One region of the Citrobacter pasteurii genome, then DNA from elsewhere that is predicted to be linked to it. Evidence: predicted binding sites of a transcription regulator. Region 1 holds the regulator's gene; each other region holds the start of a gene.

Evidence for each region. Region 1 encodes Fur, which represses iron uptake genes when iron is present. Its sites were predicted from a motif close to ATAATAATGAGAACNACTATCAA; they were not measured.
Region 2: a site for Fur is predicted at 5,588-5,610, ahead of sufA (Fe-S cluster assembly scaffold SufA). Genes of this name have one in related genera too.
Region 3: a site for Fur is predicted at 5,031-5,053, ahead of bfd (bacterioferritin-associated ferredoxin). Genes of this name have one in related genera too.

The regions. Positions count from the first base shown of each region.
Region 1 covers NZ_CP077262.1:3,779,869-3,790,643, forward strand. The annotation lists gene kdpD (two-component system sensor histidine kinase KdpD) at 1-1,774, shown strand, start outside; gene kdpE (two-component system response regulator KdpE) at 1,771-2,448, shown strand; gene pgm (phosphoglucomutase (alpha-D-glucose-1,6-bisphosphate-dependent)) at 2,548-4,188, opposite strand; gene seqA (replication initiation negative regulator SeqA) at 4,213-4,755, opposite strand; gene ybfF (esterase) at 4,952-5,725, shown strand; gene ybfE (LexA regulated protein) at 5,854-6,141, shown strand; gene fldA (flavodoxin FldA) at 6,422-6,952, shown strand; gene I6L54_RS18450 (ryhB-regulated fur leader peptide) at 7,163-7,249, shown strand; gene fur (ferric iron uptake transcriptional regulator) at 7,242-7,688, shown strand; gene tcuR (tricarballylate utilization LysR family transcriptional regulator TcuR) at 7,816-8,742, shown strand; gene tcuA (FAD-dependent tricarballylate dehydrogenase TcuA) at 8,849-10,252, shown strand; gene tcuB (tricarballylate utilization 4Fe-4S protein TcuB) at 10,239-10,775, shown strand, end outside.
Region 2 covers NZ_CP077262.1:3,025,592-3,036,366, forward strand. The annotation lists gene sufE (cysteine desulfuration protein SufE) at 29-445, opposite strand; gene sufS (cysteine desulfurase SufS) at 458-1,678, opposite strand; gene sufD (Fe-S cluster assembly protein SufD) at 1,675-2,946, opposite strand; gene sufC (Fe-S cluster assembly ATPase SufC) at 2,921-3,667, opposite strand; gene sufB (Fe-S cluster assembly protein SufB) at 3,684-5,171, opposite strand; gene sufA (Fe-S cluster assembly scaffold SufA) at 5,180-5,548, opposite strand; gene I6L54_RS14810 (LysR family transcriptional regulator) at 6,044-6,919, opposite strand; gene I6L54_RS14815 (Vmh family MBL fold metallo-hydrolase) at 7,042-7,893, shown strand; gene I6L54_RS14820 (YdiH family protein) at 7,962-8,150, opposite strand; gene menI (1,4-dihydroxy-2-naphthoyl-CoA hydrolase) at 8,228-8,638, opposite strand; gene ydiJ (D-2-hydroxyglutarate dehydrogenase YdiJ) at 8,635-10,775, opposite strand, start outside.
Region 3 covers NZ_CP077262.1:672,535-683,309, forward strand. The annotation lists gene tusC (sulfurtransferase complex subunit TusC) at 1-76, shown strand, start outside; gene tusB (sulfurtransferase complex subunit TusB) at 84-371, shown strand; gene rpsL (30S ribosomal protein S12) at 497-871, shown strand; gene rpsG (30S ribosomal protein S7) at 967-1,437, shown strand; gene fusA (elongation factor G) at 1,534-3,648, shown strand; gene tuf (elongation factor Tu) at 3,718-4,902, shown strand; gene bfd (bacterioferritin-associated ferredoxin) at 5,088-5,282, shown strand; gene bfr (bacterioferritin) at 5,354-5,830, shown strand; gene I6L54_RS03270 (prepilin peptidase) at 5,827-6,294, opposite strand; gene rpsJ (30S ribosomal protein S10) at 6,674-6,985, shown strand; gene rplC (50S ribosomal protein L3) at 7,018-7,647, shown strand; gene rplD (50S ribosomal protein L4) at 7,658-8,263, shown strand; gene rplW (50S ribosomal protein L23) at 8,260-8,562, shown strand; gene rplB (50S ribosomal protein L2) at 8,580-9,401, shown strand; gene rpsS (30S ribosomal protein S19) at 9,418-9,696, shown strand; gene rplV (50S ribosomal protein L22) at 9,711-10,043, shown strand; gene rpsC (30S ribosomal protein S3) at 10,061-10,762, shown strand; gene rplP (50S ribosomal protein L16) at 10,775-10,775, shown strand, end outside.

The DNA.
Region 1 (10,775 bases):
CGCTCTGCGGCTGGCCCAGGAGTTAGGCGCAGAAACCGCCACTCTTTCCGATCCCGCCGAAGACAAAGCGGTGATCCGCTATGCCCGTGAGCATAATCTGGGAAAAATTGTCCTCGGGCGTCCAACGACGCGTCGCTGGTGGCGCAGCGATTCCTTTGCCGACAAACTCGCCCATCGCGCACCGGATCTCGACCTGATGATTGTTGCGCTCGATGAGCCCCCTGTTCGCCCTGTGCCGCAAACTGCAGATAGCCGCACTTTTAAGGATAAATGGCGGGTACAAATTCAGGGTTGCGTGGTTGCCGTCGCGCTGTGCGCCATCATTACAGTGATTGCCATGCAGTGGTTGGTTGCATTTGACGCCGCCAACCTGGTGATGCTCTATCTACTGGGCGTGGTGGTTATCGCCCTCTTTTACGGACGCTGGCCGTCCGTTCTGGCAACGTTTATCAACGTCGCCAGCTTTGATCTCTTTTTTATTGCGCCACGCGGCACGCTGGCCGTGTCTGACGTCCAGTACCTGCTTACCTTCGCCGTGATGCTAACGGTCGGTCTGGTTATCGGTAATCTGACCGCCGGGGTGCGGTATCAGGCGCGGGTCGCGCGTTATCGTGAACAGCGTACGCGTCATTTGTATGAGATGTCGAAAGCGCTGGCCGTCGGACGCAGTCAGACGGATATCGCCGCCACCAGCGAACAGTTTATTGCCTCGACGTTTCAGGCACGCAGCCGGGTGTTATTGCCTGACGAAAACGGTAAGTTGGTTCCCCTGACGCATCAGCAGGGTATGACACCGTGGGATGATGCCATTGCCCAGTGGAGTTTTGACAAGGGGCAGATGGCAGGTGCCGGCACCGACACATTACCGGGCGTGCCGTATCAAATTTTACCATTAAAAAGCGCCGACAAAACGCATGGGCTGCTGGTAGTGGAACCGGGAAATTTACGCCAGTTGATGATCCCCGAACAGCAACGCCTGCTGGAAACCTTCACTTTACTGGTCGCCAGTGCGCTGGAGCGCCTGACGCTAACCGCCAGCGAAGAGCAGGCCCGCTTTGCCAGCGAGCGCGAAAGTATTCGCAACGCCCTGCTCGCTGCCCTGTCCCACGATTTGCGCACGCCATTGACGGTGTTGTTCGGCCAGGCAGAAATCTTAACGCTGGATCTGGCAAGCGAAGGATCGCCGCACGCGCGCCAGGCCAGCGAAATTCGCCAGCACGTCCTGAACACGACCCGACTGGTGAATAACCTGCTGGATATGGCGCGAATTCAGTCTGGCGGCTTTAATCTTAAGAAGGAGTGGTTAACGCTGGAAGAGGTGGTCGGCAGCGCTCTGCAGATGCTGGAGCCAGGTCTCTCTGCCCCGATAAATCTGTCGTTACCAGAACCGTTGACATTGATTCACGTCGATGGCCCGCTCTTTGAACGGGTGTTGATTAACCTGCTGGAGAACGCCGTCAAATACGCGGGTCCACAGGCGCAGATCGGTATTAATGCCAGCGTCGATGGCGAACACCTGCAACTGGACGTCTGGGATAATGGGCCGGGTGTTCCATCGGGTATGGAACAGCGCGTTTTTGACAAATTTTCTCGGGGAAATAAAGAGTCATCGGTGCCGGGCGTTGGGCTGGGGCTGGCAATTTGTCAGGCCATTGTGGACGTGCATGGCGGGACTATTTCTGTCCACAATCGCGCGCAGGGAGGGGCATGTTTTCGTGTTACACTGCCCCAGGAAATTCCCCCTGAACTTGAAGATTTTCATGAGGATATGTGACGAACGTACTGATTGTTGAAGATGAACAGGCCATCCGCCGTTTTCTGCGCACCGCGCTGGAGGCCGATGGGCTACGTGTATTTGAAGCGGAAACGCTGCAACGTGGTCTGCTGGAAGCCGCCACGCGAAAACCCGATCTCATCATTCTCGATCTTGGCCTGCCGGATGGCGACGGCATTGATTTTATTCGCGACCTGCGTCAATGGAGCGCGATTCCGGTGATTGTGCTTTCAGCCCGCAGTGAGGAAAGCGATAAAATCGCCGCGCTGGATGCCGGAGCCGATGACTATCTCAGTAAACCTTTTGGTATTGGCGAGCTACAGGCGCGATTGCGTGTGGCATTACGTCGCCACGCCAGCGGGACTTCTCCCGAACCGGTGGTGCATTTTTCTAATGTTAAAGTGGATATCGCCGCCCGCCTCGTACACCGAGGTGACGAAGAGATTCATTTGACGCCGATTGAGTTTCGCTTGTTAGCGGTACTGCTGAATAATGCCGGGAAGGTGCTGACGCAACGTCAGTTATTGAATCAGGTTTGGGGACCAAACGCCGTCGAACACAGTCACTATCTGCGTATTTATATGGGGCACCTGCGCCAGAAGCTGGAACTGGACCCGGCCCGTCCGCGTCATTTTCTCACCGAAACCGGGATTGGTTATCGGTTTATGCCGTGAATATGCACTGAATAAAAAAGCCGGATCAGCTGATACGCTATCCGGCTTTTTCATCATTCATACCGGATGACGACGCTAGCGTCTTATCCGGCGGGTGATTTATGCGTTTTTCAATACTTCGCTGACAATCTCAACCGCTTCTTTCTCAATCTGCTTGCGATGTTCTTCACCGAGGAAGCTTTCGCAGTAGATCTTGTAAGCGTCTTCGGTGCCGGACGGACGTGCGGCAAACCAACCGTTATCAGTCATGACCTTCAGGCCGCCAATCGATGCGCCGTTGCCTGGCGCTGCCGTCAGACGCGCAGTGATCGGGTCGCCCGCCAGCGTGCTGGCGCTCACCATTTCCGGAGAGAGCTTAGACAACGCCGCTTTCTGCGCGGAAGTGGCTCCAGCCTGAATTCGGTTATAGCTCGGTGCGCCAAAGCGAGCAGCCAGCTCGTTGTAGTGCTCTTGCGGGTTTTTACCGGTCACTGCGGTAATTTCAGCCGCCAGCAGACACATGATGATACCATCTTTGTCAGTTGACCACGGTGTACCGTCGAAACGCAGGAAGGACGCGCCCGCGCTCTCTTCGCCGCCGAAGCCAAAGCTGCCGTCAAACAGACCGTCAACGAACCATTTGAAACCCACCGGCACTTCGACCAGTTTACGTCCCAGGTCGTTCACCACACGATCGATCATCGCGGAGGACACCAGTGTTTTACCCACAGCGACATCTTTGCCCCACTGTGGGCGATGCTGGAACAGGTAGTTGATCGCGACCGCCAGATAGTGGTTCGGATTCATCAGTCCAGCCGGCGTTACGATACCGTGACGGTCATAGTCCGGGTCATTGGCAAATGCCAAATCAAACTTGTCACGCAGCGCCAGCAGACCGGCCATCGCGCACTCGGAGGAGCAGTCCATACGAATGGCGCCGTCTTTATCAAGATGCATAAAGCGGAAAGTCTGATCGACCTGATCGTTAACGAGGGTCAGATTCAGGTTGTAGTGCTGAGCGATACGTTTCCAGTATTCAATACCAGAACCACCCAGTGGATCAACGCCCAGCGTCAGACCCGCTTTCTGGATTGCCGCCATATCAACGATATCTGCCAGCCCTTCCACGAAGGGTTGAACCAGGTCTTGTTCTTTAACATGACCGGACGCCAGCGCGGCATCCAGCGGAATACGCTTCACGCCTTGCAGACCGTCAGCCAACAGTGCATTAGCCCTGTCTTCTACGACTTTGGTGACGTTGGTATCTGCCGGGCCACCGTTTGGCGGATTGTATTTAATGCCGCCGTCTTCCGGCGGGTTGTGGGACGGCGTGATCACAATGCCATCAGCCAGCGAACCGCCTTTTTTATTGTGGACCAGGATAGCATTCGACACGGCAGGGGTTGGTGTAAAGCCGTTATTTTCCTGCACGATGACATCAACACCGTTCGCTGCCAGCACTTCCAACACAGAGATAAATGCCGGTTCAGACAACGCGTGGGTATCCTTGCCCACATAGCACGGGCCAGTAATCCCGTTTTTCGCACGTTCTTCGGCAATCGCCTGAGCGATAGCCAGAATATGCGGCTCATTAAAACTATGACGACCCGCACTACCGCGATGCCCGGATGTACCGAACTTCACCGCGTGCTCCGCATTCCCTGCCGTCGGTTTTAGTACATAGTATTGCGCCGTTAACTGGGCGACATTAATCAAATCACTCTGTTGTGCAGGTTGACCTGCACGGTTGTGGATTGCCATTGCCTGGTCCCTCTAATGCAAGGATTAAATTGTTCCGCAAACCTTTTCAATCAACTCCGCGGGGAATTGCATTGACTGCATGATGTGTTCAACCATGCTGCATTTACGGCCGGTATTGGTATTGGTGATCACCCAATATGGCGTGCCTGGCACGTGCTTCGGTTTGGTTTGATTACCATTTTTCAACAGCGTCTGTTCATCCGCTGCAAAATAAACGCGCGTACGTCCGTGCAACGATTCCGTTGCTTCGGCGAACGCGTTGTGATCCAGTGAATAGAGTGTAGACAGCACCAGCATAAAGCGATTCACTGCTTTTTTCTGTTCCGCATATTCATCGGAAAGCAGCAGTTCACGCATGGCGCGCACTTTGTCTTTCGCGGGGTTGACCGGCTTGGCTTCCACGACAGGTTGCACGGCGCGGACCTCTTTTACTACCGGAGAGACAGGCTGTGATGCGGCGGAAAACTTCAACATACGCCGTAAAATGTCGGATGCGCTCTCGCCAATATGCTTGGTGTGGCTGGCAATATAGCTATAGAGTTCATCATCAACTTCAATCGTTTTCATCTTAATCCAGTGCAATGTTTGGCTGAATACAAGTTGTCAGGACTTTACACGCTGTAGTGTAAAGGCAAATCCTAACAGCGGATAGCGTCAAGCCTGGTGACCAGCAAAACTCGGAGTAACCGTAGTTATTGCAGCCATGTGGCAGAATGGTCAACATGATACCCTAACCCGTCAGTGTGAAAAAAAGAACTTTGCCATGAAATTGAATATCCGAGCGCAATCTGCGCAAAACCCGCACAATAATTCTCCCATCGTCCTGGTTCACGGCCTGTTTGGCAGTCTGGATAACCTCGGGATCCTGGCACGCGATCTGGTGGCCGATCACGACATCATCCAGGTTGATATGCGAAATCATGGCCTCTCCCCTCGTTCACCGGAGATGAATTATCCGGCCATGGCGCAAGATCTGCTGGATACGCTGGACGATCGGCAGATTGAAAAAGCGATCTTTATTGGACACTCGATGGGCGGTAAAGCCGTTATGGCGCTGACTGCGCTGGCTCCTGAACGTGTCGCACGGCTGGTCGCCATCGACATTGCTCCCGTTGACTACCATGTTCGCCGCCACGATGAGATTTTTGCTGCCATTAACGCAGTCACCGACGCGCAATCCTCTTCGCGCCAGCAGGCGGCGAGCGTTATGCGTCAGCACCTGCAAGAAGAAGGCGTGATCCAGTTTCTGCTGAAATCCTTTGTTGACGGCGAGTGGCGCTTTAATGTTCCCGTGCTGTGGGATCAATATCCTCATATCGTCGGTTGGGAGACCATTCCGGCGTGGGAACACCCGGCGCTGTTTATCCCGGGTGGCAATTCACCCTATGTTACCGAAGCGTATCGTGACCAACTGCTGGCGCAATTCCCGCAGGCCCGGGCGCACGTTATAGCCGGCGCGGGGCATTGGGTGCATGCAGAAAAACCGGAGGCGGTGCTGCGCGCCATCCGTCGTTATCTGAGCGAGCAGGTTAACTGATTAAAAACTCAGCGTCCGCGCGTGATTACGCGCGTGGGCGTTGGCGCGCCTCTCCTGCTGATGTATTATGGCGCGCTATCCATCCGGGCGGACGCCTGGCTGATTGTTTCCCCGAAGTCACCAAGATCATGGCCAAAGAACAAACGGACCGTACGACATTAGATCTGTTCGCGCAGGAGCGTCGCCCGGGACGACCCAAAACCAATCCGCTTTCGCGTGATGAACAGTTACGTATTAATAAACGTAATCAGCTTAAACGCGACAAAGTTCGCGGGCTTAAGCGTGTCGAACTGAAACTGAACGCCGATGCCGTTGACGCTCTGAACGAGCTGGCCGAGGCGCGCAACATGAGTCGCAGTGAACTCATCGAAGAGATGCTGATGAACCAACTCACCGCGTTGCGCGGTCAGGCTTAGTCTGAATTTCTGCTCCATACCCTAAATAATTCGAGTTGCAGGAAGGCGGTGACGCAGCGAATCTCCAGGAGCGTACATAAGTACGTGACTGGGGTGAGCGAGGAAAGCCAACGCACCTGAAACTTGAAGTATGACGGGTATAAATCATAAATCGTGTAGCACAGAGTGCAGTCCTGCGTGTTTGCTGTTTCCGCATGCCGGACTGTTCTGCTATGATTGCCCTTATCCGTGGGCAATGCGCCACCACCATTTCAATAAGTTTCAAGAGGTTATTTTACTCATGGCAATCACTGGCATCTTTTTCGGCAGCGACACCGGTAATACCGAAAATATCGCAAAAATGATTCAAAAACAGCTTGGTAAAGACGTAGCCGATGTTCATGACATTGCAAAAAGCAGCAAAGAAGACCTGGAAGGGTATGACATTCTGTTGCTCGGCATCCCAACCTGGTACTACGGTGAAGCGCAGTGCGACTGGGACGACTTCTTCCCTACTCTCGAAGACATTGATTTTAACGGTAAACTGGTGGCATTGTTCGGCTGTGGCGACCAGGAAGATTACGCAGAATATTTCTGTGATGCGTTAGGCACCATCCGCGACATCATCGAGCCGCGCGGCGCCACCATCGTCGGCCACTGGCCAACGGCGGGTTACCATTTCGAAGCGTCCAAAGGTCTGGCAGATGACGACCACTTTGTCGGTCTGGCTATCGATGAAGATCGCCAGCCGGAACTGACCGCTGAACGCGTAGAAAAATGGGTTAAGCAGATCGCTGAAGAGCTGCACCTCGACGAAATCATCAATGCCTGATTTCGTGCGGCGTAGATATTCATCTGCGCCGCATCAATAGATAAAACCAATCAAAATAATTGCTACAAATTTGTAACTTTTTCGTCTGACCCTGTACAATGGCTGGATGCCAATCGGGTGTTGCACAGTGTGTTTGTCGGCGATACCACGTTTTGATTAACAATTTATGCCAGAGACTTGCAGTTTTCATTTAGCCATGGCAGTTCTATAATGAATCGCATTATCTCAAGTGCAATTTCTGTCACTTCTGTTAATGAAGTGAATCGTTTAGCTACAGGACAGATTCCGCATGACTGACAACAATACCGCATTAAAGAAAGCTGGCCTGAAAGTAACGCTTCCTCGTTTAAAAATTCTGGAAGTTCTTCAGGAACCGGATAACCATCACGTCAGTGCGGAAGACTTATACAAACGCCTGATCGATATGGGTGAAGAAATTGGTCTGGCGACCGTGTATCGCGTGCTGAACCAGTTTGATGATGCCGGTATCGTGACCCGCCATAATTTTGAAGGTGGTAAATCCGTCTTCGAACTGACTCAACAGCATCATCACGATCACCTCATTTGCCTCGACTGCGGCAAAGTGGTCGAGTTCAGCGATGATTCCATCGAAGCGCGCCAGCGTGAGATTGCGGCTAAACATGGTATTCGTTTAACCAACCATAGCCTGTATCTTTACGGTCACTGCGCCGAAGGTGATTGCCGCGAAGATGAGCACGCGCACGACGGCAAGTAATGTAATGCTTTCTGAAAAGCCAACCATCCGGTTGGCTTTTTTATGCGCGTTATCAGTACGTTTCCCCTTCCCTCCACTCTTGTGTTGCTTTAATGTAAAAATCAATTGTCCCTTCCGGAGAGTCGAAATGGAACTTCGCCAGCTACGTTATTTTGTGCGCATTGTCGAAACCGGCAGCATGGGTAGCGCGGCGCTCGATCTCAATATTGGGGTTTCGGCACTCAGCCAGCAGATGTCGCGTCTGGAAAACGAACTTGCTATTCGCCTGCTGCAACGCACCTCGCGCGGCGTGACGCCCACCAGCGCCGGGCTGGCATTTTACGCCCAGGCGCAGCTGGCGCTCCGTCACGCAGACGATGCGATCCTCGCCGCACGGGAGGCCAGACTTTCCGGGCACGTCAGCGTTGGCATGGCCCCCAGTACCGCTTCCGTTCTCGGCATGCCTTTCATCAACGCCATGCGAGAAACCTATAGTGATGTCCGCCTGCATGTAGTGGAAAGCCTCTCTGGCAACCTGGAGCGAATGATTAATACCCGCCAGATTGATCTGGCGGTGGTATTTCAAAAAGAAAAGATCCTACGCTGGAGCGCCAGACCGATTCTCGAAGAACGGCTATTTTTAATTGGTACTCATGCCCTACTGGCTGATATTACCGATGACAATATTGCCCCAGCCCAATTGGCACGTATGCCATTGATCATGCCCAGCCCTGGCCACGGTCTGCGCGGCAGGCTGGAAGCGATTTGTCAGGAACACGCGCTACGCATTGAGATCGCCACAGAAATTGACGGCCTGACGCTACTGATGCACGCCGTTCGCAGCGGAATTGGAGCAACACTTCAGCCCGGTGCGGCAATTTCCCATCTCGATAAAGAGACGCTAAGAGTGATCGGCATCCATAATCCAATACTGAGTCGCCCCAACTTTTTGGTCAGCCTTTCTGACGATGAACTCACCCCAGCAGGTCTCGCTGCCCGTGTGGTACTAACCAAAGTAATGCATCAACTGGTGGAATCTGGACACTGGCCAGGTGCGATTCTTTACAATAATTAAAGGGCTGTTTAGCATCACGTCATAGCGTCCCCACAACTTACTCGTATACATTTTAATTACAAACTTAACAATTGGTTAAGTGGTAATAGTGGTAATGGAGTATGCGATGGTTGATGTTCTGGTGATTGGCGGCGGCAATGCTGCACTATGTGCCGCCTTAACCGCCCGGGAGCAAGGCGCTTCGGTACTGCTGCTTGAGGCGGCTCCGCGTGAATGGCGCGGAGGAAATTCCCAACACACGCGTAATTTACGCTGTATGCATGATGCGCCACAGGATGTCCTGGTGGAAAGCTATCCTGAAGAGGAGTATTGGCAGGATCTCTGGCGTGTAACAGAAGGTAATACCAACGAAGCACTGGCACGGCTGGTGATCCGTACCTCTTCCCAATGCCGCGACTGGATGCGCCAGCACGGCGTGAATTTTCAACCTCCTCTCTCTGGCGCTTTGCATGTCGCGCGAACCAACGCCTTTTTTATGGGCGGCGGGAAAGCCCTCGTGAATGCCTATTATCGCAGCGCAGAAAAGTTAGGCGTGCAAATCCGCTATAACACCCCGGTACAGGCACTTGAACTGCATAACGGCGAGTTCGTGGCGGCGCTGGCGGGCAAAGAGCGTATTACAGCGAAATCCTGCGTGCTTGCCGCTGGCGGGTTTGAATCAAACCGCGAATGGCTGCGTGAAGCCTGGGGGGAAAATGACCGCGGCGAGTGGCCTGCGGATAACTTCCTGATTCGCGGCACGCGCTTTAATCAGGGGGTATTGCTCAAATTTATGATCGACGCAGGGGCAGACATCATCGGCGCCCCCTCCCAGTCACACTGTGTAGCCATTGACGCCAGAGCACCATTATATGACGGCGGAATTTGCACCCGCGTGGACTGTGTCTCTCTGGGCATCGTAGTGAACCGCGATGCAGAACGATTTTATGATGAAGGAGAGGATTTCTGGCCCAAACGCTACGCCATCTGGGGACGTCTGGTCGCCCACCAGCCCGGACAAATTGGTTACTCCATTATCGACAGTAAAGCGATCGGTCACTTCATGCCCCCGGTTTTTCCTGGTGCACAGGCCAAGACGTTAGCAGAGCTGGCACGCCAGTTGGGGCTGGATACTGAGCGCTTTACCCATACTGTCATGCAGTACAACAGCGCCTGCCGGCCAGGCCGCTTTGACCACACCACTCTGGATAACTGTGCAACACAAAATCTGACACCGGCAAAAACACATTGGGCGCGACCGCTGGATACGCCACCTTACTATGGCTATGCCTTACGTCCGGGGATCACCTTCACCTACCTGGGGTTAAAGGTGAATGAACACGCCGCGGTGCATTTTGCCGGGCTTCCAAGTCGCAATCTGTTCGTCGCCGGAGAGATGATGGCGGGCAACGTGCTGGGAAAAGGCTACACCGCAGGCGTAGGCATGTCGATCGGCACCACTTTTGGCCGCATTGCCGGAAAAGAAGCCGCACTGGCAGCGCGTGAGGAGGCTCATCATGAAACAGCTTGAGCAATTAATTATTGAAGCGAAAATGCTTACCGAGCCGGAAGCAGAAGTTGAGCGTGTGATGCAAGTCTGCAACGCCTGTCGCTATTGCGAGGGTTTTTGCGCCGTGTTCCCGGCGATGACTCAGCGTCTGGAATTCGGTAAAGCGGATATCAACTATCTGGCGAACCTGTGCCATAACTGCGGCGCCTGCCTGCACGCGTGTCAATACGCACCGCCCCATGAGTTTGCCATCAACGTGCCGAAGGCGATGGCGGAAGTCCGGCTGGAAACCTATCAACACTATACGCAACCCGCCGCCTTTGGCGCGCTTTATCGCCGGGCTGGCATGACCGTAACGCTGTCGCTGGTTTTCGGTCTGCTCCTGTTTTTACTGCTCGCCATGGGGTTAAAAGGCTCGTTACTCCATCCTCCGCTGGCCGGAGATTTCTACCAAATTTTCCCGCATAACCTGCTGGCCTGGATGTTTGGTTCGGTATTTATTCTGGCGATAGGTCTGCTGATGGCGGGCGTTATCCGCTTCTGG
Region 2 (10,775 bases), 750 kb from region 1:
GGTCTGAAAGTTGACGTGTTTTATCAGTTTAGCTAAGAGTTGCGGCTTTGGCGCGAATAGCCCGAATCATCGCCTCCAGCCCCTGTGAACGTGAAGGGGTGAGATGCTGTGCGAGCGCCATTTTTTCGAACCACTGACGCACATCAAAATTCACAATATCCTGAGCCGTCATCCGGTCATACAAAATGAAGACGATGGCGATAAGTCCTTTCACAATTGCCGCATCACTGTCGCCCTGTAATTCAATAATACCTTCAGCATTCTGCCGCATAACAATCCATACCTGACTTTGACATCCCTGAATGCTATTTTCCGGGCAGCGATCGTCGGCATTTAATTCCGGCAGGCGCTGACCCAGTTCAATGATGTACAGGTATTTCTCTTCCCAATTAGCGCAACGCAGAAAATTACGCAATAGTTTTTCTTTATCCGGTAGCGCAGCCATAATGCCTCCCTGTTATCCCAGCAAGTGATGAATACGCTTGAGTCCCGTCACCAGGCGATCCACTTCTTCATGGGAGTTATACATGGCAATAGAAGCCCGGCACATCGCGGGAACGTGATAATAAGCCATCAACGGCATAGCGCAGTGATGCCCCGTACGCACAGCAATTCCATAGTTATCAAGAAAGCTACCGACGTCATACGCGTGATGTTTGCCGAGGTTAAAGGCGATCACGCCTAAACGGTTTTCCGGGCCGTAGATTGTTAAATCCGGCACATCCGCCAACTGTTCCAATGCATAACGCATCATGAACTGCTCATATTCACTGATTTCTGCCAGCCCGAGCGCTGAAACATATTCAATAGCCGCACCGAGCCCAATAATGCCCCCGGTGTTTGGCGTTCCGGCTTCAAAACGCCAGGGGGCTTTAGCCCACGTCGTTCCCTGGCTCAGACTGACGGTTGCTATCATCGAGCCACCGCCTTCCCACGGTGGCATTTCCTGCAGCAGCGACTCTCTGGCATACAGCACGCCAATACCGGTGGGTCCATAGAGCTTGTGCCCGGAGAAGACATAAAAGTCGCAATCCAGTGCCTGCACATCCACCTGATGATGCATAACCGCCTGTGCGCCATCTACCAGCACTTTTGCGCCGTACTGATGCGCCAGCGCGATCATCTCCGGCAGCGGGTTTTCCGTGCCCAGCACGTTAGATACGTGGGTAATCGCCAGCAGTTGCGTGCGATCATCAAACAGCGTCGGCAGCGTTTCCAGTTGCAACGTCCCGTCGGCATTGAGCGGAATAACGCGCAGTTCAGCCCCGACGCGGGCACACAGCATCTGCCAGGGCACTATGTTGGCATGGTGCTCCATTTCGCTGATGATGATGTTATCGCCAGCCCGCACATTGCTGTTGCCCCAGCTGTTCGCCACCAGGTTGATCCCTTCCGTGGTGCCGCGGACAAACACCAGCTCTTCAGCGGAGCGGGCGTTAATAAACAGCGAGGCGAGCTTGCGCACATTCTCCATTTTTTCCGTGGCCTGAGCGCTCAGCGTATGGATCCCACGGTGGACCGCCGCATAGCCGTGACGGTAAAACTCGGCTTCAGCATCAATCACCTGATTGGGTTTTTGCGCGCTCGCCGCGCTGTCCAGATACGCCAACGGTAAACCATTCACTTCACGCGTCAGAACCGGAAAATCGGCCCGCACTTTTTCAATGGGAAATGTCATGCTACGCCTCCCGGCAGACGTTGGGCTATCCGCGCCAGTACCTGTTGTTTCAGCGTTTCATCGCTCAGGGCTTCCGTCAGCTCAGCGGCAAACGCGTAGAGAATCATCTGTTGGGCATCCTGCTGACCAATCCCACGCGAACGCAGATAGAACATCTGTTCATCGTCGATCCGCCCTACCGTCGCCCCGTGGCTGCATTTCACGTCATCAGCGTAGATTTCCAGTTGCGGCCTGGTATCCACTTCTGCCAGTTTACCGAGCAGTAGATTATTGTTCGTCATCTGACCATCAGTTTTAATGGCATGCTGCGCCACGTTAATCAGGCCATTAAACACCGCCCGGCCTTTATCGCTGACAATCGTTTTATGTAACTGGCGGCTGTTGCAATACCCCTTATTGTGTTCAAGCCAGGTTCGGGTATCGCAAACTTCATTTTTCACCGGCATCGCCAGGCTGTTAAGGCGCAGCGTGCTGTTCTCCCCATTAAGCTGGGTACTGGTGTTATGGCGTAATACCGCACCACCGAGTAAGAAGCTGTAGCTCACCGCCGTCGCATCTGCCCCTACCTGGATATCGTTATGCGCGAAATGGTGGCTAACCGGATTCTCAAACGCCAGTTTGATATGGCGCAAATGGGCATTTACCGCCACGTTCATGGTTAAACGTGCGCCGGTGAAATGACGAAGCTCGCTAAGGCTGACATAGTGTTCAATAACGGTGGCTTCTGCGCCTTCCGCCAGCTCCAGATGGTGGCGATAGTGCGCCGTGTTCACCTCATCGCCCGCCAGCCCCTGGGTAATGTGCAGCAGCAGCAGCGGTTTCGCGGGGCGCTGGTTACGCTTCACCTGAATGTGCGTGACGCTACGCGACAGGCTTTCGGTCAGGTGCAGAAAGACTTCCGGTTGGATGGCGGCCGGTAGCGTCTGACGCGCATCATCAACGGTAATGTCAAAGCCGCTGCCGTCCATGCGGTCGCTCAGCGTCGGGCAGAACTGCCCGTCGACAAATACCAGTCGTATGGCATCAATTGCCGGCGCCAACGCTTCACACTGGGCTGACGTTATCTCAGCGACATGACTGACAAACTGGCTGTTGGTTAAACCCTCCAGCGGCGTGTATTTCCAGTCCTCATGTTTACGCGTCGGCAACCCCAGCCGCAACATCTGTTGCAGGTGTTGTTGCGCATGCTGTGAGCGACGCTCACCCTGCGCTTCAAACAGATGATGCCACTGTTGGAGCACGTTACTGCTGTTCACTAAGCCAGCCATACCCTTGCTCCTCCAGCTGTTTAACCAGCGTAAAATCACCGGACTTCACAATGCGCCCCTGGTAGAGAACGTGGACGTAATCGGGTTTGATATAGTCGAGGATTCGCTGGTAGTGGGTGACAATAACAAACGAACGCTTTCCGTCACGCAATGCGTTCACGCCATCTGCCACGATTTTCAGCGCGTCGATATCCAGCCCGGAGTCCGACTCATCCAGAATGCACAACTGAGGCTCCAGCACCGCCATTTGCAAAATGTCATTACGCTTTTTCTCACCGCCGGAGAAACCGACGTTGACCGAACGCGTGAGTAAATCTGCCGGCATCTTCAGCAACGCAATTTTTTCTTCCATCAGATCCTGGAAGTCAAACCTGTCCAGCGATTCTTCGCCACGGTAGCTGCGCACGGCATTCAGTGCCGTTTGCAGGAAAAACTGGTTACTGACGCCGGGAATTTCTACCGGATACTGAAATGCCATGAAGATGCCTTCACCGGCACGGTCTTCCGGTGACAGTTCCAGCAAGTTCTTACCGTTAAATTCAACCGTCCCGCCAGTGACTGCATAATCTTCTCGTCCGGCGAGTGTCGCAGACAACGTGCTTTTCCCGGAACCGTTCGGCCCCATAATGGCGTGTACTTCCCCGGGGCGAATCTCAAGACTCAGCCCACGCAGGATCGCCTTCTCTTCCACACTGACCTGTAAATCTTTAATGCTTAACATGTGCTTTCCTTAAATTTTAGCCGACGCTGTGTTCAAGACTTATGGCGAGAAGTTTTTGCGCTTCCACGGCAAATTCCAGCGGCAGCTCAGAGAACACGTCTTTACAGAAGCCATTGACGATCATTGAAATAGCATCTTCTTCGCTGATGCCACGTTGCAGGCAGTAGAACAGTTGGTCTTCACCAATGCGCGAGGTCGTCGCTTCATGTTCAAGCTGAGCGCTGTTGTTACGGCACTCAACATACGGGAAGGTATGTGCCCCACAGTCCGCACCAATCAGCATTGAGTCACATTGGGTATAGTTGCGGGCGTTAGTGGCGGTAGGCATAATTTTCACTAAGCCGCGATAGCTATTCTGGCTATGTCCGGCGGAAATCCCTTTCGAGATAATGGTCGATTTGGTGTTTTTGCCGATGTGGATCATCTTGGTGCCGGTATCGGCCTGCTGGTGCCCGCTGGTCAGCGCAACGGAGTAGAATTCGCCGATCGAATTATCACCGCGCAGAATACAGCTCGGGTATTTCCAGGTAATGGCTGAACCGGTCTCTGACTGCGTCCATGACATTTTGCTGTTTTCGCCTTCGCACAGCGCACGTTTAGTCACAAAATTCAGGATGCCGCCGGTATTGCCATCGCCGGGGAACCAGTTTTGTACCGTTGAATACTTCACCTCAGCATCTTTATGGATGATCACCTCAACCACCGCCGCATGCAGCTGGTAACTGTCACGTACCGGCGCCGAACAACCTTCGATATAGCTGACGTAACTCCCCTCATCCGCCACCAGAATCGTGCGTTCAAACTGTCCGGTTTTTTCTGCATTGATACGGAAATAGGTCGACAGTTCCATTGGGCAACGCACACCCTTCGGCACATAAATAAACGTGCCGTCCGATGCCACCGCCGCATTCAGCGCGGCAAAGAAATTGTCATTCCCCGGGACGACGGTACCGAGGTATTTTTTTACCAGTTCTGGATGATCGTGGATGGCCTCGCCGAACGAGCAGAAAATAATACCCTGTTCCGCCAGCTTATCGCGGTAGGTCGTCGCGACTGACACCGAATCGAAAATGGCATCCACCGCCACTTCTTTGCCTTCACGGACCGGCACGCCAAGCTGCTCGAACGCGTCTTCAACCTCTTTGCTTAAAAACGCATTCGCGCCCGTTTGTTGCACTGCTCCCGGCTCAGAGGCACAGGTTTCATCACAGTTGCCGCAAGAAGGTGCAGAGTAATAGCTGTAATCCTGGTAGTTCAGTTTGTCATAGTGCGCTTTTAGCCAGTGTGGTTCTTCCATCGTCAGCCACGCGTTAAACGCATTCAGACGGAACGCCAGCATCCAGTCGGGTTCATTTCGTTTTGCCGAAATTGCCCGTACAACCTCTTCGTTGATCCCTTTCGCCAGTTCATCGGTTTTGAGTTGGGTAAAGAACCCCTCTTTGTAATTGAGGTGCCCGCCAGCCCAGGTGTTGACATCGTCAGTTGCTTCAGTGTTACGAGACATAGTACCGCCTATACCCCAAAGCTTTCGCCACAGCCGCATTCGTTCTGGGCTTTCGGGTTATGAAATTTAAATAACTGATTTAATCCTTCACGCACGAAATCGACTTCAGTTCCATCGATAAACGGCATCGCCTGTAACGGGACATAAAGTCTGGCGCCCTCTGTTTCAAAGAGCAGATCGTCTTTCTCAGGTTGCTTGACGGTGTCCAGCACATAGCCAAATCCCGCGCACCCGGTTTGTTTCACGCCTAGCCTCACGCCCAACATATCGGGTTGCCTTGCCACCAGTTCACGGATATGCGCCGCTGCCGCAGGCGTTAACGTCAGCCCGCGCCACGCAAAATCGTTGGGATTGAATGTTCCTGAATGCAATTCCATAGGGTTACCTCGAGTCATTAGCTTTCAAGCTATAACACCATGTTAGTGATAATGATTATCACTTCAACCCCTCAACAGCAGGGGCATTCGGGTTAACCGCCATTTTTGACGACTTTTATTAAGCATAGACCCTGCGGCGAGGGTTAACAGGGATGGATTTTTTTATTCAATACATTGATTAATAATAGATTATGAATGTGTAATCGTTCCGGCAGGTCAAATGCCAAAAGATGTATAGATAATGTCTATTTAAGGGATAGGTGGGGATGACTACGGGGAGCAATGCGGTTCAAAACGCATGTGGGCCATAAAAAACCCTTAAGTCTGCTTGCTATGCTGGCAGACTTAAGGGTTCCGACCCCATCCGGCGCTTATCTCCGGCACTCACAATGGCTTAGCTCTTGAAGGGGCGATAAGAAGAATCTCATACACTGAAAAATTTTTTTTAACACAAATTGCGCTTTGACTATTTTATAAACACGCTCAATCACATCGTTAGCACTGTGTCTTATTCAGTGTATCCAGCAACAGTCGCAACCCCGCAGGCTGGTGATCGCGGGAAAGATATAAACCATAAATCGGCAGGCGTTTAGGCTGTAGTTGGGGTAGAAGTCGTATTAATCTCCCCTGCGCCAGCCCTTCTCTCGCCTCCTGCTCAGGAACCAACGCAATCCCCATCCCCGCCAGGGCGGATTCACATAGCAGTGACGAGATACCGGCGCTTAAATTACCTTTAATGGCCACAGTGACGGCTTGCCCTTGCGCATCCAGAAAATGCCATGACTTTCCGGCGAACCCGCTGTAATAAAGGCAATTATGCTGCGCAAGATCGTCGACGTTTTTTGGGATGCCATGCTGGTTAAGATAATCCACGGAGGCACATAACACCGATTCACAATCCCCTAAGCGCCGGGCAATCGTTCCGGGTTCGGGATTTTCCGTGATGCGGATCGCCACATCGATACGCTCCCCAACCAGGCTTACCGGTTGATTGTTGATCTCAACTTCAATGCGGAGTTCAGGATAGCGAGCAAGAAATGCGGGCAGCACCGGTGCCAGAATATGTATGGCAGTAAAATGTGCACACGCCACCCGTAGCGTACCCGATGGGGTTTGCGCGAGCCCGGCGGCACCAATATCTCGCGAAAGCTGTGCCAGGGTGCGGGTTTTCAGCAATGCCTCTTCGCCGGCAGGCGTGATTGTCAACCGTCGTGACGAACGATGGATAAGCCGCGCCCCGGTCCACTTTTCCATCTCATCCAGATAGCGACTGACCATCGGTCGGGAAAGCCCGAGCGCACGCGCGGCGGCACTCAAACTGCCTAAATCACAGATATGGTTAAAAACTGTTGCCGCCATGACTCTGTCCATTGCATCCCATCCGATCGTTTTATGAAACTCAGCATGTCCTGATATGGGAATTCTAACAGATCCGAATTTCCTTAAAATACGGGAACGATCAAAAGACAATATCCTGCACAAGGTTCCCCGTTATGAAAATCAATACACTGGCTATGCTGTTACCCCTGTTTGCCTCTTCGGCATTTGCCGCTCCGCTACAGCTGGATGTCTACAATCCGCAGGAAAAGGCTATTTTCCCGGTCTCTTCGACGCTGGTGTCCGGCCCGAAAGAAGCGATTTTGTTTGACGCCCAATTCAGCACCAAAGACGGTGAAAAACTGGTGCAACGGATTCGCTCCAGCGGTAAGACGCTGAAAGCCATTGTGATCACGTCTGGCGATCCGGATTTCTATTTTGGCCTTGAGCCACTCGTCAAAGCCTTCCCCGGCGTCAACGTGCTGGCTACGCCGCAGGTGGTAGACCATATCCGCGCCACCAAAGAGGCCAAGCTGCAGTTCTGGGGCCCGCAAATGAAGGACGGCGCGCCAACATCGCTCACCGTTCCGCAGGCCACCACGCAAACACAATTTACGGTTGATGGCGAAACGCTGGAATTACGCCATCCTAATGACTATGCGGCGTATGTCTGGATCCCGGCGAATCGGGCCATTATTGGCGGCACAGGCGTGGCTTCCGGTATACACGTCTGGACGGCAGATACTCAGTCTGCAGAACAGCGTAGTGCATGGCGTAACGTACTGAGCGAAATGCAGAGCTTACAGCCCACCCAGGTGGTCCCGGGTCATTATATTGGTGAACGCCCGGCGGGTGATAAAGCGATTCGCTTCACTCAGGATTATTTGCAGTCGTTTGAGCAGGCATTAGAGGCGAAGAAAGGTTCGGATTATGTGATTAAAACCATGACCGCGGCATGGCCGGGCCTTGCAGACGAAAGCTCTCTGGAACTGAGTGCGAAAGTGAATACCGGTGAGATGAAGTGGTAAACAAGATTTAAGGCAAAAAATAACCCCGAACATGTGTCGGGGTTTTTATTACGACAGGCATACCGGAATCAATGAACGCCCAGGCGCCAGGCAAAATAGATCTCTTCTTTCAGTTCAGTCGAAGAGAGCGTTAATAAATCGGCAAACTCCAGCTCTAATTGTTTCAATCTTTTCAGGTACTGAGCCGGTGAAAGATCGGTTTTATCACGACGTAAAAATTCTATTGCCAGTTGGGCCGGGTCTAATTGGGTAGACATATCATCCTCGCTTGTGTTCAGAACCTGCACAGTATAACACCATTACCTGCGCAGATAATGACCAAACTCAACATGCATCACAAAATAGCGGTCGTCAGTCGCGAGGTGCAGCATAACCGACCCTGCTCATCGAAGATCTCGATTTGCCACACCTGATGACGTGAACCGGTATGCACAGGGCTGCACACCCCTCTGACGAGCCCTTCACGTGCAGAACGAACGTGGTTGGCGTTAATCTCAAGGCCCACCACTTTTTGAGTGCCCATCGTACACAGGTATCCAGCCACCGAGCCAATGCTCTCAGCCAGCACGACAGACGCCCCGCCGTGCAGCAAACCAAAGGGTTGTTTGGTGCGATGGTCCACAGGCATTGTGGCTTCCAGAGTATTGTCGCCGATATGCACAAAACGAATATCGAGCAGCCCTACCATATTTCCTTCACCCATGGCGTTGAGCGCCTCGAGTGTGACTTCACGTTTCCAGATCATCCTATAATCTCCAGTAATGCCTGTAATGGGTGGCGAACGCCCGTGCCTTCTACGCGTTTAACCTGGCTGCGACATGAATACCCGGCAGCCAGACAACGGTTACGTGGCAATCGTTGCATTGCCTGGTGCCATGATAACTCATAGATCCCTAAAGAGTTCTGGTGATTCTTCACTTCGTGGCCATAGGTACCCGCCATCCCACAGCACCCCACGCTGACATTTTCCAACTTTGCGCCAAAACGGGCAAAAATCGCGGCCCACTGTGCAGGCGCTCCCGGCAGAGCGGTCACTTCGGTACAGTGCCCGAAGAAGTACCACGGTTCACCACCGATAGCGACCGGCGGTTGTGACGCCAGTACAGCCGATAACCACTCATTGACCAGTAAGACATGGAAATCACCGCGCTGCTCGCCGAGCGCCAGCGTGTATTCATCGCGATAACATAGCACCAGCGCCGGATCGACACCGACCATCGGGATATTCAGCTTTGCCACCCGGTTGAGGAATTCAGCGGTCTTTTTCGCCGTTTTCGCAAACCGGTTTAAAAAGCCCTTTATATGCTGCGCTTTGCCGTTAGGCGAGAATGGCAACAGCACCGGCTGCAAACCCAATTTTTCTACCAGTCGGATGAAATCAGCCACTACCTGTGCATCGTAATAGCTGGTGAACGGGTCCTGCACCACCAGCACCGTACGTGCTTTTTGCTCCTTGCTGAGAGCTTCAAGCTGTTCCAGCGTCATATTGGCCGAACGATGCCCGACCAGCTGTCGTTGTAATGATGGCGCAGACAACAGCGGCAAATCCACCATGCCGATGTGTTTTTTAGCCAGATTACGTACCAGTGGTTGATTGATGAAAAAGTTGAACGTTTTAGGTGCGCGCGCCATCAGCGGTGCATAACTCTCAACGGTGGCGACCATGTGATCGCGGAGCGGGCGCAGATAGCGCGTGTGATACAGCTGCAGAAAGCGCGAGCGGAATTCCGGAACGTCAATTTTTATCGGGCACTGCGTAGAACAGGCTTTACATGCCAAACACCCGGACATCGCCTCTTTCACTTCATGCGAGAAATCATATTCGCCCTTACGTGCATGCCAGCTGTTCCGGGTTCGGGCGATTAGCGTACGTAAACTGGCACGTTTTTCTGGCAACTCTTTTTCCAGTTTCACGGGGTCGATCCCACGATCGGCCAACAGACGCAACCATTCCCGTACCAGCGTTGCCCGCCCTTTTGGCGAGTGAATGCGATTGAGGCTAATTTTCATCGAAGGACACATCGGGCTTTTGGCATCGAAGTTAAAGCATAACCCGTTGCCGTTACACTCCATTGCCCCACGCCACTCCTGGCGAACGGCCAGCGGGATTTGACGATCGTAAGTCCCTCGTTTAACCGCATCCACTTTCATCATTGGCGCATCGATGGCTTCCGGAGGGCAAATCTTCCCCGGATTGAGCCGGTTTTGCGGATCAAACACCGACTTCACTTTGCGCAGTTCGCGATACAGTTCCTTGCCAAAGAACGCCGGGCTGTACTCAGCACGGAAACCTTTCCCGTGTTCGCCCCATAGCAGACCACCGTATTTGGCCGTCAGCGCCACCACATCATCAGAGATGCGCTTCATCAGCACTTCTTGTTGCGGATCGCACATATCCAGCGCGGGTCTGACGTGCAGCACCCCGGCATCCACGTGACCAAACATGCCATAGCTCAGGCCATGACTATCGAGTAGCGCACGGAACTCGGCAATATAGTCGGCCAGGTGTTCCGGCGGTACGCAGGTATCTTCGGCAAACGGAATCGGCTTCGCAGAGCCTTTGGCATTACCCAGCAGACCAACGGCCTTTTTCCGCATGGCGTAGATGCGCTCGACACCAGCTAGTTCGGTACACAGCTGCCAGCCAATTACGCCGGCTTCCTGCCGGGCAATTAGCCCGTCCAGACGTTCACACAGCGCACTGACCTGAGAATCAATTAATGCTTCATCGTCACCGGCAAACTCGACGATATTCAGCCCGAGCATCTCTTTATCCGGGACATCGGTAATCAATTCGCTGACGGAGTGCCAGACAATATCTTCACGCGCCAGATTAAGCACTTTTGAATCGACGGTTTCGACCGACAGCGCGCGCGCTTCCA
Region 3 (10,775 bases), 1.8 Mb from region 1:
GGTTGATGCGACGGCGCTCGAACCGGAAGATTTGCGGCGTGAGCTTGGCAACTATGACGTCATTTTGAGGTTTTGAGGCTCTCATGCTGCATATTTTACATCGCTCTGCGTGGCTAACCGACTTCTCCTCCCTCCTGCGTCTGATCGCTGAAGATGACGAGCTTTTACTGCTTCAGGATGGCGTCACTGCAGCAATAGAAGGCAGTCGTTTCCTTGAAAGTCTGAAAAATGCCTCCATTAAGGTCTATGTACTGGAAGAAGACATTAAAGCTCGCGGGTTGGGTGGTCAAATTTCAGACAGTGTCGTCAGGGTTGGCTATACTGACTTCGTCAGACTTACGGTGAAGCATCTCAGCCAGATGACCTGGTAATTGTGGGATCGTTGTATATTTCTTGACACCTTTTCGACACCGACCTAAAATTCTGCGTCCTCATATTGTATGAGGTCGTTTTATTACGTGTTTACGAAGCAAAAGCTAAAACCAGGAGCTATTTAATGGCAACAGTTAACCAGCTGGTACGCAAACCACGTGCACGCAAAGTTGCAAAAAGCAACGTGCCTGCGCTGGAAGCATGCCCGCAGAAACGTGGCGTATGTACTCGTGTATATACTACCACTCCTAAAAAACCGAACTCCGCACTGCGTAAAGTTTGCCGTGTTCGTCTGACTAACGGTTTTGAAGTGACTTCCTACATCGGTGGTGAAGGTCACAACCTGCAGGAGCACTCCGTGATCCTGATCCGTGGCGGTCGTGTAAAAGACCTCCCGGGTGTTCGTTACCACACCGTTCGTGGTGCGCTTGACTGCTCCGGCGTTAAAGACCGTAAGCAATCACGCTCCAAGTATGGCGTGAAACGTCCTAAGGCTTAATGGTTCTCCGTTAAGTAAGGCCAAACGTTTTATATTAATGTCAAACTAAACTCTTAGAGTTTTGGACAATCCTGAATTAACAACGGAGTATTTCCATGCCACGTCGTCGCGTCATTGGTCAGCGTAAAATTCTGCCGGATCCGAAGTTCGGATCAGAACTGCTGGCTAAATTTGTAAATATCCTGATGGTAGATGGTAAAAAATCTACTGCCGAAACTATCGTATACAGCGCGCTGGAGACCCTGGCTCAGCGTTCTGGTAAAAACGAACTGGAAGCTTTCGAAGTAGCTCTCGAAAACGTGCGCCCGACTGTCGAAGTTAAGTCTCGCCGCGTTGGTGGTTCTACTTATCAGGTACCAGTTGAAGTCCGTCCGGTCCGTCGTAATGCCCTGGCAATGCGTTGGATCGTTGAAGCTGCTCGTAAACGCGGTGATAAATCCATGGCTCTGCGCCTGGCGAACGAACTTTCTGATGCTGCAGAAAACAAAGGTACTGCAGTTAAGAAACGTGAAGACGTTCACCGTATGGCAGAAGCCAACAAGGCGTTCGCACACTACCGTTGGTAATCCCTTCGGAGTTTTAGTCACCAGGCGGGCGCTTCTAGTAAGCAGCCCGCTTTGGGCTACTTAAATTGAACGCCTAAAAGATAAACGAGGAATCAAATGGCTCGTACAACACCCATCGCGCGCTACCGTAACATCGGTATCAGTGCGCACATCGACGCCGGTAAAACCACTACTACCGAACGTATTCTGTTCTACACCGGTGTAAACCATAAAATCGGTGAAGTTCATGACGGCGCAGCCACCATGGACTGGATGGAGCAGGAGCAGGAGCGTGGTATTACTATCACCTCCGCAGCGACTACTGCATTCTGGTCTGGTATGGCTAAGCAGTACGAACCGCATCGCGTAAACATCATCGACACCCCGGGGCACGTTGACTTCACAATCGAAGTAGAACGTTCCATGCGTGTGCTTGATGGTGCAGTAATGGTTTACTGCGCAGTTGGTGGTGTTCAGCCTCAGTCTGAAACCGTATGGCGTCAGGCAAACAAATATAAAGTTCCGCGCATTGCGTTCGTTAACAAAATGGACCGTATGGGTGCGAACTTCCTGAAAGTTGTTGGTCAGATCAAAACCCGTCTGGGCGCGAACCCTGTTCCGCTGCAGCTGGCAATTGGCGCTGAAGAAGCGTTCACCGGTGTTGTTGACCTGGTGAAAATGAAAGCCATCAACTGGAACGAAGAAGATGCAGGCGTAACCTTCACTTATGAAGATATCCCGGCTGACATGCAGGAACTGGCTGAAGAATGGCACCAGAACCTGATCGAGTCCGCTGCGGAAGCTTCAGAAGAGCTGATGGAGAAATACCTGGGTGGTGAAGAACTGACTGAAGAAGAGATCAAAAAAGCTCTGCGTCAGCGTGTTCTGAACAATGAAATCATCCTGGTAACCTGTGGTTCTGCGTTCAAGAACAAAGGTGTTCAGGCGATGCTGGATGCGGTAATTGATTACCTGCCATCCCCAGTCGACGTACCTGCGATCAACGGTATTCTGGACGACGGTAAAGATACTCCTGCTGAGCGTCATGCTAGCGATGACGAGCCGTTCGCTGCTCTGGCATTCAAAATCGCTACCGACCCGTTCGTGGGTAACCTGACCTTCTTCCGTGTGTACTCTGGTGTGGTTAACTCCGGTGACACCATCCTGAACTCCGTCAAAACTGCACGTGAGCGTTTTGGCCGTATCGTTCAGATGCACGCCAACAAACGTGAAGAGATCAAAGAAGTTCGCGCGGGCGATATCGCGGCTGCAATCGGTCTGAAAGACGTGACCACTGGTGACACTCTGTGTGACCCGGATCACCCGATCATTCTGGAACGTATGGAATTCCCTGAACCGGTAATCTCCATCGCAGTTGAACCGAAAACCAAAGCTGACCAGGAAAAAATGGGTCTGGCTCTGGGCCGTCTGGCTAAAGAAGACCCGTCTTTCCGTGTATGGACTGACGAAGAATCTAACCAGACCATTATCGCCGGTATGGGTGAGCTGCACCTCGACATCATCGTTGACCGTATGAAGCGTGAATTCAACGTTGAAGCGAACGTCGGTAAACCTCAGGTTGCTTACCGCGAAGCGATTCGTGCGAAAGTTACCGATATCGAAGGTAAACACGCTAAGCAGTCTGGTGGTCGCGGTCAGTACGGTCATGTTGTTATCGACATGTACCCGCTGGAGCCGGGTTCAAACCCGAAAGGCTACGAGTTCATCAACGACATCAAAGGTGGTGTAATTCCTGGCGAATACATCCCGGCCGTTGATAAAGGCATCCAGGAACAGCTGAAATCTGGCCCGCTGGCTGGTTACCCGGTTGTTGATCTGGGCGTGCGTCTGCACTTCGGTTCTTACCATGACGTTGACTCCTCTGAGCTGGCGTTTAAACTGGCCGCTTCTATCGCCTTCAAAGATGGCTTTAAGAAAGCGAAACCAGTTCTGCTTGAACCTATCATGAAGGTTGAAGTAGAGACTCCGGAAGAGAACACTGGTGACGTTATCGGTGACTTGAGCCGCCGTCGTGGTATGCTTCGTGGTCAGGAATCCAACGTCACTGGCGTTGTTATCCACGCTGAAGTTCCGCTGTCTGAAATGTTCGGATATGCAACCCAACTGCGTTCTCTGACCAAAGGCCGTGCTTCTTACTCCATGGAGTTCCTGAAGTACGACGATGCGCCGAACAACGTTGCTCAGGCCGTTATTGAAGCCCGTGGTAAATAAGCCACAGGATTAAAACCTAAGTCCCGTGCTCTCTCCACAGGGGAGAGCACTATAGTAAGGAATATAGCCGTGTCTAAAGAAAAATTTGAACGTACAAAACCGCACGTTAACGTCGGCACCATCGGCCACGTTGACCACGGTAAAACTACCCTGACCGCTGCAATCACCACCGTACTGGCTAAAACCTACGGCGGTGCTGCTCGTGCTTTCGACCAGATCGATAACGCTCCGGAAGAAAAAGCTCGTGGTATCACCATCAACACTTCTCACGTTGAATATGACACCCCGACTCGCCACTACGCGCACGTAGACTGCCCGGGCCACGCCGACTATGTTAAAAACATGATCACCGGTGCTGCGCAGATGGACGGCGCGATCCTGGTTGTTGCTGCGACTGACGGCCCGATGCCGCAGACTCGTGAGCACATCCTGCTGGGTCGTCAGGTAGGCGTTCCGTACATCATCGTGTTCCTGAACAAATGCGACATGGTTGATGACGAAGAGCTGCTGGAACTGGTAGAAATGGAAGTTCGTGAACTTCTGTCTCAGTACGATTTCCCGGGCGATGACACGCCGATCGTTCGTGGTTCTGCTCTGAAAGCGCTGGAAGGCGAAGCAGAGTGGGAAGCGAAAATCATCGAACTGGCTGGCTTCCTGGATTCTTACATCCCGGAACCAGAACGTGCTATCGATAAGCCGTTCCTGCTGCCAATCGAAGACGTATTCTCCATCTCCGGTCGTGGTACCGTTGTTACCGGTCGTGTAGAGCGCGGTATCATCAAAGTTGGTGAAGAAGTTGAAATCGTTGGTATCAAAGAGACTGCCAAGTCTACCTGTACTGGCGTTGAAATGTTCCGCAAACTGCTGGACGAAGGCCGTGCTGGTGAGAACGTTGGTGTTCTGCTGCGTGGTATCAAACGTGAAGAAATCGAACGTGGTCAGGTACTGGCTAAGCCGGGCTCTATCAAGCCGCACACCAAGTTCGAATCTGAAGTGTACATTCTGTCCAAAGACGAAGGCGGCCGTCATACTCCGTTCTTCAAAGGCTACCGTCCGCAGTTCTACTTCCGTACTACTGACGTGACAGGTACCATTGAACTGCCGGAAGGCGTAGAGATGGTAATGCCGGGCGACAACATCAAAATGGTTGTTACCCTGATCCACCCGATCGCGATGGATGACGGTCTGCGTTTCGCAATCCGTGAAGGCGGCCGTACCGTTGGCGCGGGCGTTGTTGCTAAAGTAATGAGCTAATTATTGCTTAATTAGCTTTGAGCTTAAAAAGGGCGCTTAGGCGCCCTTTTTGCTACCTGTGATTTAACCGTTGTCATATTTGTTCGCATTTTTTGTTCATTCTTCCATCGCGTAAATAGCGTTGTGCTATTGTAATCATAACTATTCTCATTTACACTTTGCGCAGAAATTGAACGGGAGCGATCATGTACGTTTGTTTGTGTAATGCGATAAGTGATAAAAAAATTCGCCAGGCTGTTCGCCAGTTTCATCCTCAGTCCTTTCAGCAATTACGTAAGTTTATTCCTGTTGGAAATCAATGTGGTAAGTGCATTCGTGCTGCGCGTGAAGTCATGCAGGATGAATTAACTCAAATGCCAGAATTTAAAGAGATCGCCTAAGTCACACTCTTTTTTTTGACATCCCTGTAGCCCCATCTACGCTCTAAGAGTGGAAGCGGAGGGACTATAAAATGAAAGGTGATGTTAAAATCATAAATTATCTCAATAAACTATTGGGAAATGAGCTTGTCGCAATCAACCAGTATTTTCTCCATGCCCGTATGTTTAAAAACTGGGGACTGACTCGCCTCAATGATGTTGAGTACCATGAATCAATAGATGAGATGAAACACGCGGATAAATATATTGAGCGTATTTTATTCTTAGAAGGTCTTCCAAACTTACAAGATCTAGGTAAGTTGGGGATTGGTGAAGATGTTGAAGAGATGCTGCAATCCGATCTTCGACTCGAGCTTGATGGTGCGAAAGATTTACGCGAAGCCATTGCTTATGCCGATAGCGTTCATGACTATGTTAGTCGGGACATGATGATTGAGATCCTGACTGAAGAAGAAGGGCATATCGATTGGCTCGAAACGGAGTTGGATCTGATTGGAAAACTTGGATTGCAAAACTATCTGCAATCGCAAATTAAGGTCAGCGACTAACCTCCCTGTATCAGATTTAGCCAGCCAACAACAAAACCCGCAGCCGCCAGATATGGCCCAAAAGGCAGCGGGTTTTTTAATTTCTTTTTTCCATGCGTCATAAATGCTACGCCTGTTATGCAGCAAGCCAGTCCGGCGGCAAGTAAGATCAACAGAGGTAATGAGTCCCATCGATGCCACGCGCCAAGTGCGGCGAGAAATTTTACGTCCCCATAGCCTAATCCTTCCTGGTGCCATGCCAGGCGGTATCCCCAATAGAAGAGAGAAAATACACCATACCCTGCAATGGCACCCCAAAGTGCATCGGACAACTGTGTGGGGTTGCAACATTGATGAAAAAGAAGACCACTCCAGAGAAGAGGGCAGGTGAATTTGTCGGGCAATAGCCCAGTACGCAAATCCTGAACCCCAAGCAGTCCGGATAGAGAGATATAAATCAGCAAAAAGGGAAGTTCAGTATTCATGTCTCAATCCGGTGCGAGAAAGATGTAACTCTCAGGCAAGTCGCGCTAGCTGCACAATGCCCGAATATCCATTTTGCTGACGTCTTTCCAGAGAATTTTCGCCGCGTGAAAGTGAATACAATCAGAGTGGAACAGCACTCGCATCTGCGTAAGAGTGATTAATTTCTACACGGCACTTGCGTCAGGCTGAGATTTACGTATAATGCGCGGGCTTGTCTTAATTGACGGCTGGTTCAATCAGGACCACTGATAGTCGATTTGACTATCTGACAATGTTCCCAATTGGGGAACTCTGTAAGAACGGTTACACTCTCCCATCAATCGTAATGGGTTTGAGGAGTAACTATTTCGTCTATAAAATAATTGGAGCTCTGGTCTCATGCAGAACCAAAGAATCCGTATCCGTTTGAAAGCGTTTGATCATCGTCTGATCGATCAATCAACCGCGGAAATCGTCGAGACTGCCAAGCGCACTGGTGCGCAGGTTCGTGGTCCGATCCCGCTGCCGACCCGCAAAGAGCGTTTCACCGTTCTGATCTCCCCGCACGTTAACAAAGACGCGCGTGATCAGTACGAGATTCGTACTCACAAGCGTCTGGTTGACATCGTTGAGCCAACTGAAAAAACCGTTGATGCTCTGATGCGTCTGGACCTGGCTGCCGGTGTAGACGTGCAGATCAGCCTGGGTTAATCAGGTCATCGAGCGATTGAGAGGTTGATACAATGATTGGTTTAGTCGGTAAAAAAGTGGGTATGACCCGCATCTTCACTGAAGATGGCGTATCTATCCCAGTAACCGTTATCGAAGTTGAAGCAAACCGCGTTACTCAGGTTAAAGATCTGGCTAACGATGGCTATCGCGCTGTTCAGGTTACCACCGGTGCTAAAAAAGCTAACCGCGTAACTAAGCCGGAAGCTGGCCACTTTGCTAAAGCTGGCGTAGAAGCTGGCCGTGGCCTGTGGGAGTTCCGTCTGGCAGATGGTGAAGAATACACCGTTGGTCAGAACATTAGCGTTGAACTGTTTGCTGACGTTAAAAAAGTTGACGTAACCGGTACCTCTAAAGGTAAAGGTTTCGCTGGTACCGTTAAGCGCTGGAACTTCCGTACCCAGGACGCTACTCACGGTAACTCCTTGTCTCACCGCGTTCCGGGTTCTATCGGTCAGAACCAGACTCCGGGCAAAGTGTTCAAAGGCAAGAAAATGGCAGGTCAGCTGGGCAACGAACGTGTAACCGTTCAGAGCCTGGACGTAGTACGTGTTGACGCTGAGCGCAACCTGCTGCTGGTTAAAGGTGGTGTTCCGGGTGCGACCGGTTGCGACCTGATCGTTAAACCAGCTGTGAAGGCGTAAGGGGATAGCAATGGAATTAGTATTGAAAGACGCGCAGAGCGCGCTGACTGTTTCCGAAACTACCTTCGGTCGTGATTTCAACGAAGCGCTGGTTCACCAGGTTGTTGTTGCTTATGCAGCTGGTGCTCGTCAGGGTACTCGTGCTCAGAAGACTCGTGCTGAAGTAACTGGTTCAGGCAAAAAGCCGTGGCGCCAGAAAGGTACCGGCCGTGCGCGTTCAGGTTCTATCAAGAGCCCGATCTGGCGTTCAGGTGGCGTGACCTTCGCTGCTCGTCCACAGGACCACAGTCAAAAAGTTAACAAAAAGATGTACCGCGGCGCGCTGAAAAGCATTCTGTCCGAACTGGTACGTCAGGATCGTCTGATCGTTGTCGAATCATTCTCTGTTGAAGCGCCTAAAACTAAGCTGCTGGCACAGAAACTGAAAGACATGGCTCTGGAAGATGTGCTGATCATCACCGGTGAGCTGGACGAAAATCTGTTCCTCGCAGCACGTAACCTGCACAAGGTTGACGTTCGCGATGCAACGGGTATCGACCCGGTTAGCCTGATCGCCTTCGACAAAGTCGTAATGACTGCTGATGCTGTTAAGCAAGTTGAGGAGATGCTGGCATGATTCGTGAAGAACGTCTGCTGAAAGTGCTGCGCGCACCGCACGTTTCTGAAAAAGCGTCTACTGCGATGGAAAAAACTAACACCATCGTTCTCAAAGTTGCTAAAGACGCGACTAAAGCAGAAATCAAAGCTGCTGTGCAGAAACTGTTTGAAGTCGAAGTCGAAGTCGTTAACACCCTGGTAGTTAAAGGGAAAGTTAAACGTCACGGACAGCGTATCGGTCGTCGTAGCGACTGGAAAAAAGCTTACGTCACCCTGAAGGAAGGCCAGAATCTGGACTTCGTCGGCGGCGCTGAGTAAGTCGGAGGAGTAATACAATGGCAGTTGTTAAATGTAAACCGACATCTCCGGGTCGTCGCCACGTTGTTAAAGTGGTCAACCCAGAGCTGCACAAGGGCAAACCTTTTGCTCCGCTGGTTGAAAAAAACAGCAAATCCGGTGGTCGTAACAACAATGGCCGCATCACCACTCGTCACATCGGTGGTGGTCACAAGCAGGCTTATCGTATTGTTGACTTCAAACGCAACAAAGACGGTATCCCGGCAGTTGTTGAACGTCTTGAGTACGATCCGAACCGCTCCGCGAACATCGCGCTGGTTCTGTACAAAGACGGTGAACGCCGTTACATTCTGGCCCCTAAAGGCCTGAAAGCTGGCGACCAGATTCAATCTGGCGTTGATGCTGCAATCAAAGCAGGTAACACCCTGCCGATGCGCAATATCCCGGTTGGTTCTACCGTTCATAACGTAGAAATGAAACCAGGTAAAGGCGGTCAGCTGGCACGTTCCGCTGGTACTTACGTTCAGATCGTTGCTCGTGATGGTGCTTATGTCACCCTGCGTCTGCGTTCTGGTGAAATGCGTAAAGTCGAAGCAGATTGCCGTGCGACTCTGGGCGAAGTTGGCAATGCTGAGCATATGCTGCGCGTTCTGGGTAAAGCAGGTGCTGCACGCTGGCGTGGTGTTCGTCCTACCGTTCGCGGTACTGCGATGAACCCAGTCGATCACCCACATGGTGGTGGTGAAGGTCGTAACTTTGGTAAGCACCCGGTAACTCCGTGGGGCGTTCAGACCAAAGGTAAGAAGACCCGCAGCAACAAGCGTACTGATAAATTCATCGTACGTCGCCGTAGCAAATAATTTTAGAGGATAAGCCATGCCACGTTCTCTCAAGAAAGGTCCTTTTATTGACCTGCACTTGCTGAAGAAGGTAGAGAAAGCGGTGGAAAGCGGAGACAAGAAGCCCCTGCGCACTTGGTCCCGTCGTTCAACGATCTTTCCTAACATGATCGGTTTGACCATCGCTGTCCATAATGGTCGTCAGCACGTTCCGGTATTTGTTTCCGACGAAATGGTCGGTCACAAACTGGGTGAATTCGCACCGACTCGTACTTATCGCGGCCACGCTGCTGATAAAAAAGCGAAGAAGAAATAAGGTAGGAGGAAGAGATGGAAACTTTAGCTCAACATCGCCATGCTCGTTCTTCTGCTCAGAAGGTTCGCCTTGTTGCAGACCTGATTCGCGGTAAGAAAGTGTCGCAGGCTCTGGATATTCTGACCTACACCAATAAGAAAGCGGCTGTATTGGTTAAGAAAGTCCTGGAATCTGCCATTGCTAACGCTGAACACAACGATGGCGCTGACATTGACGATCTGAAAGTTACGAAAATTTTCGTAGACGAAGGCCCGAGCATGAAGCGCATTATGCCGCGTGCAAAAGGTCGTGCAGATCGCATCCTGAAGCGCACCAGCCACATTACTGTGGTTGTGTCCGATCGCTGAGACTCTGGAGACTAGCAATGGGTCAGAAAGTACATCCTAATGGTATTCGCCTGGGTATTGTAAAACCATGGAACTCAACCTGGTTTGCGAACACCAAAGAATTCGCTGACAACCTGGACAGCGATTTTAAAGTACGTCAGTACCTGACTAAGGAACTGGCTAAAGCGTCTGTATCTCGTATCGTTATCGAGCGTCCGGCTAAGAGCATCCGTGTGACCATTCACACCGCTCGCCCGGGTATCGTTATCGGTAAGAAAGGCGAAGACGTAGAAAAACTGCGCAAAGTCGTAGCGGATATTGCTGGCGTTCCTGCTCAGATCAATATCGCCGAAGTGCGTAAGCCTGAACTGGACGCAAAATTGGTTGCTGACAGCATCACTTCTCAGCTGGAACGTCGCGTTATGTTCCGTCGTGCTATGAAGCGTGCTGTACAGAACGCAATGCGTCTGGGCGCTAAAGGTATCAAAGTTGAAGTTAGCGGCCGTCTGGGCGGCGCGGAAATCGCACGTACCGAATGGTACCGCGAAGGTCGCGTACCTCTGCACACTCTGCGTGCTGACATCGACTACAACACCTCTGAAGCGCACACCACTTACGGTGTAATCGGCGTTAAAGTGTGGATCTTCAAAGGCGAGATCCTGGGTGGTATGGCTGCTGTTGAACAACCGGAAAAACCGGCTGCGCAACCTAAAAAGCAGCAGCGTAAAGGCCGTAAATAAGGAGCGTCGCTGA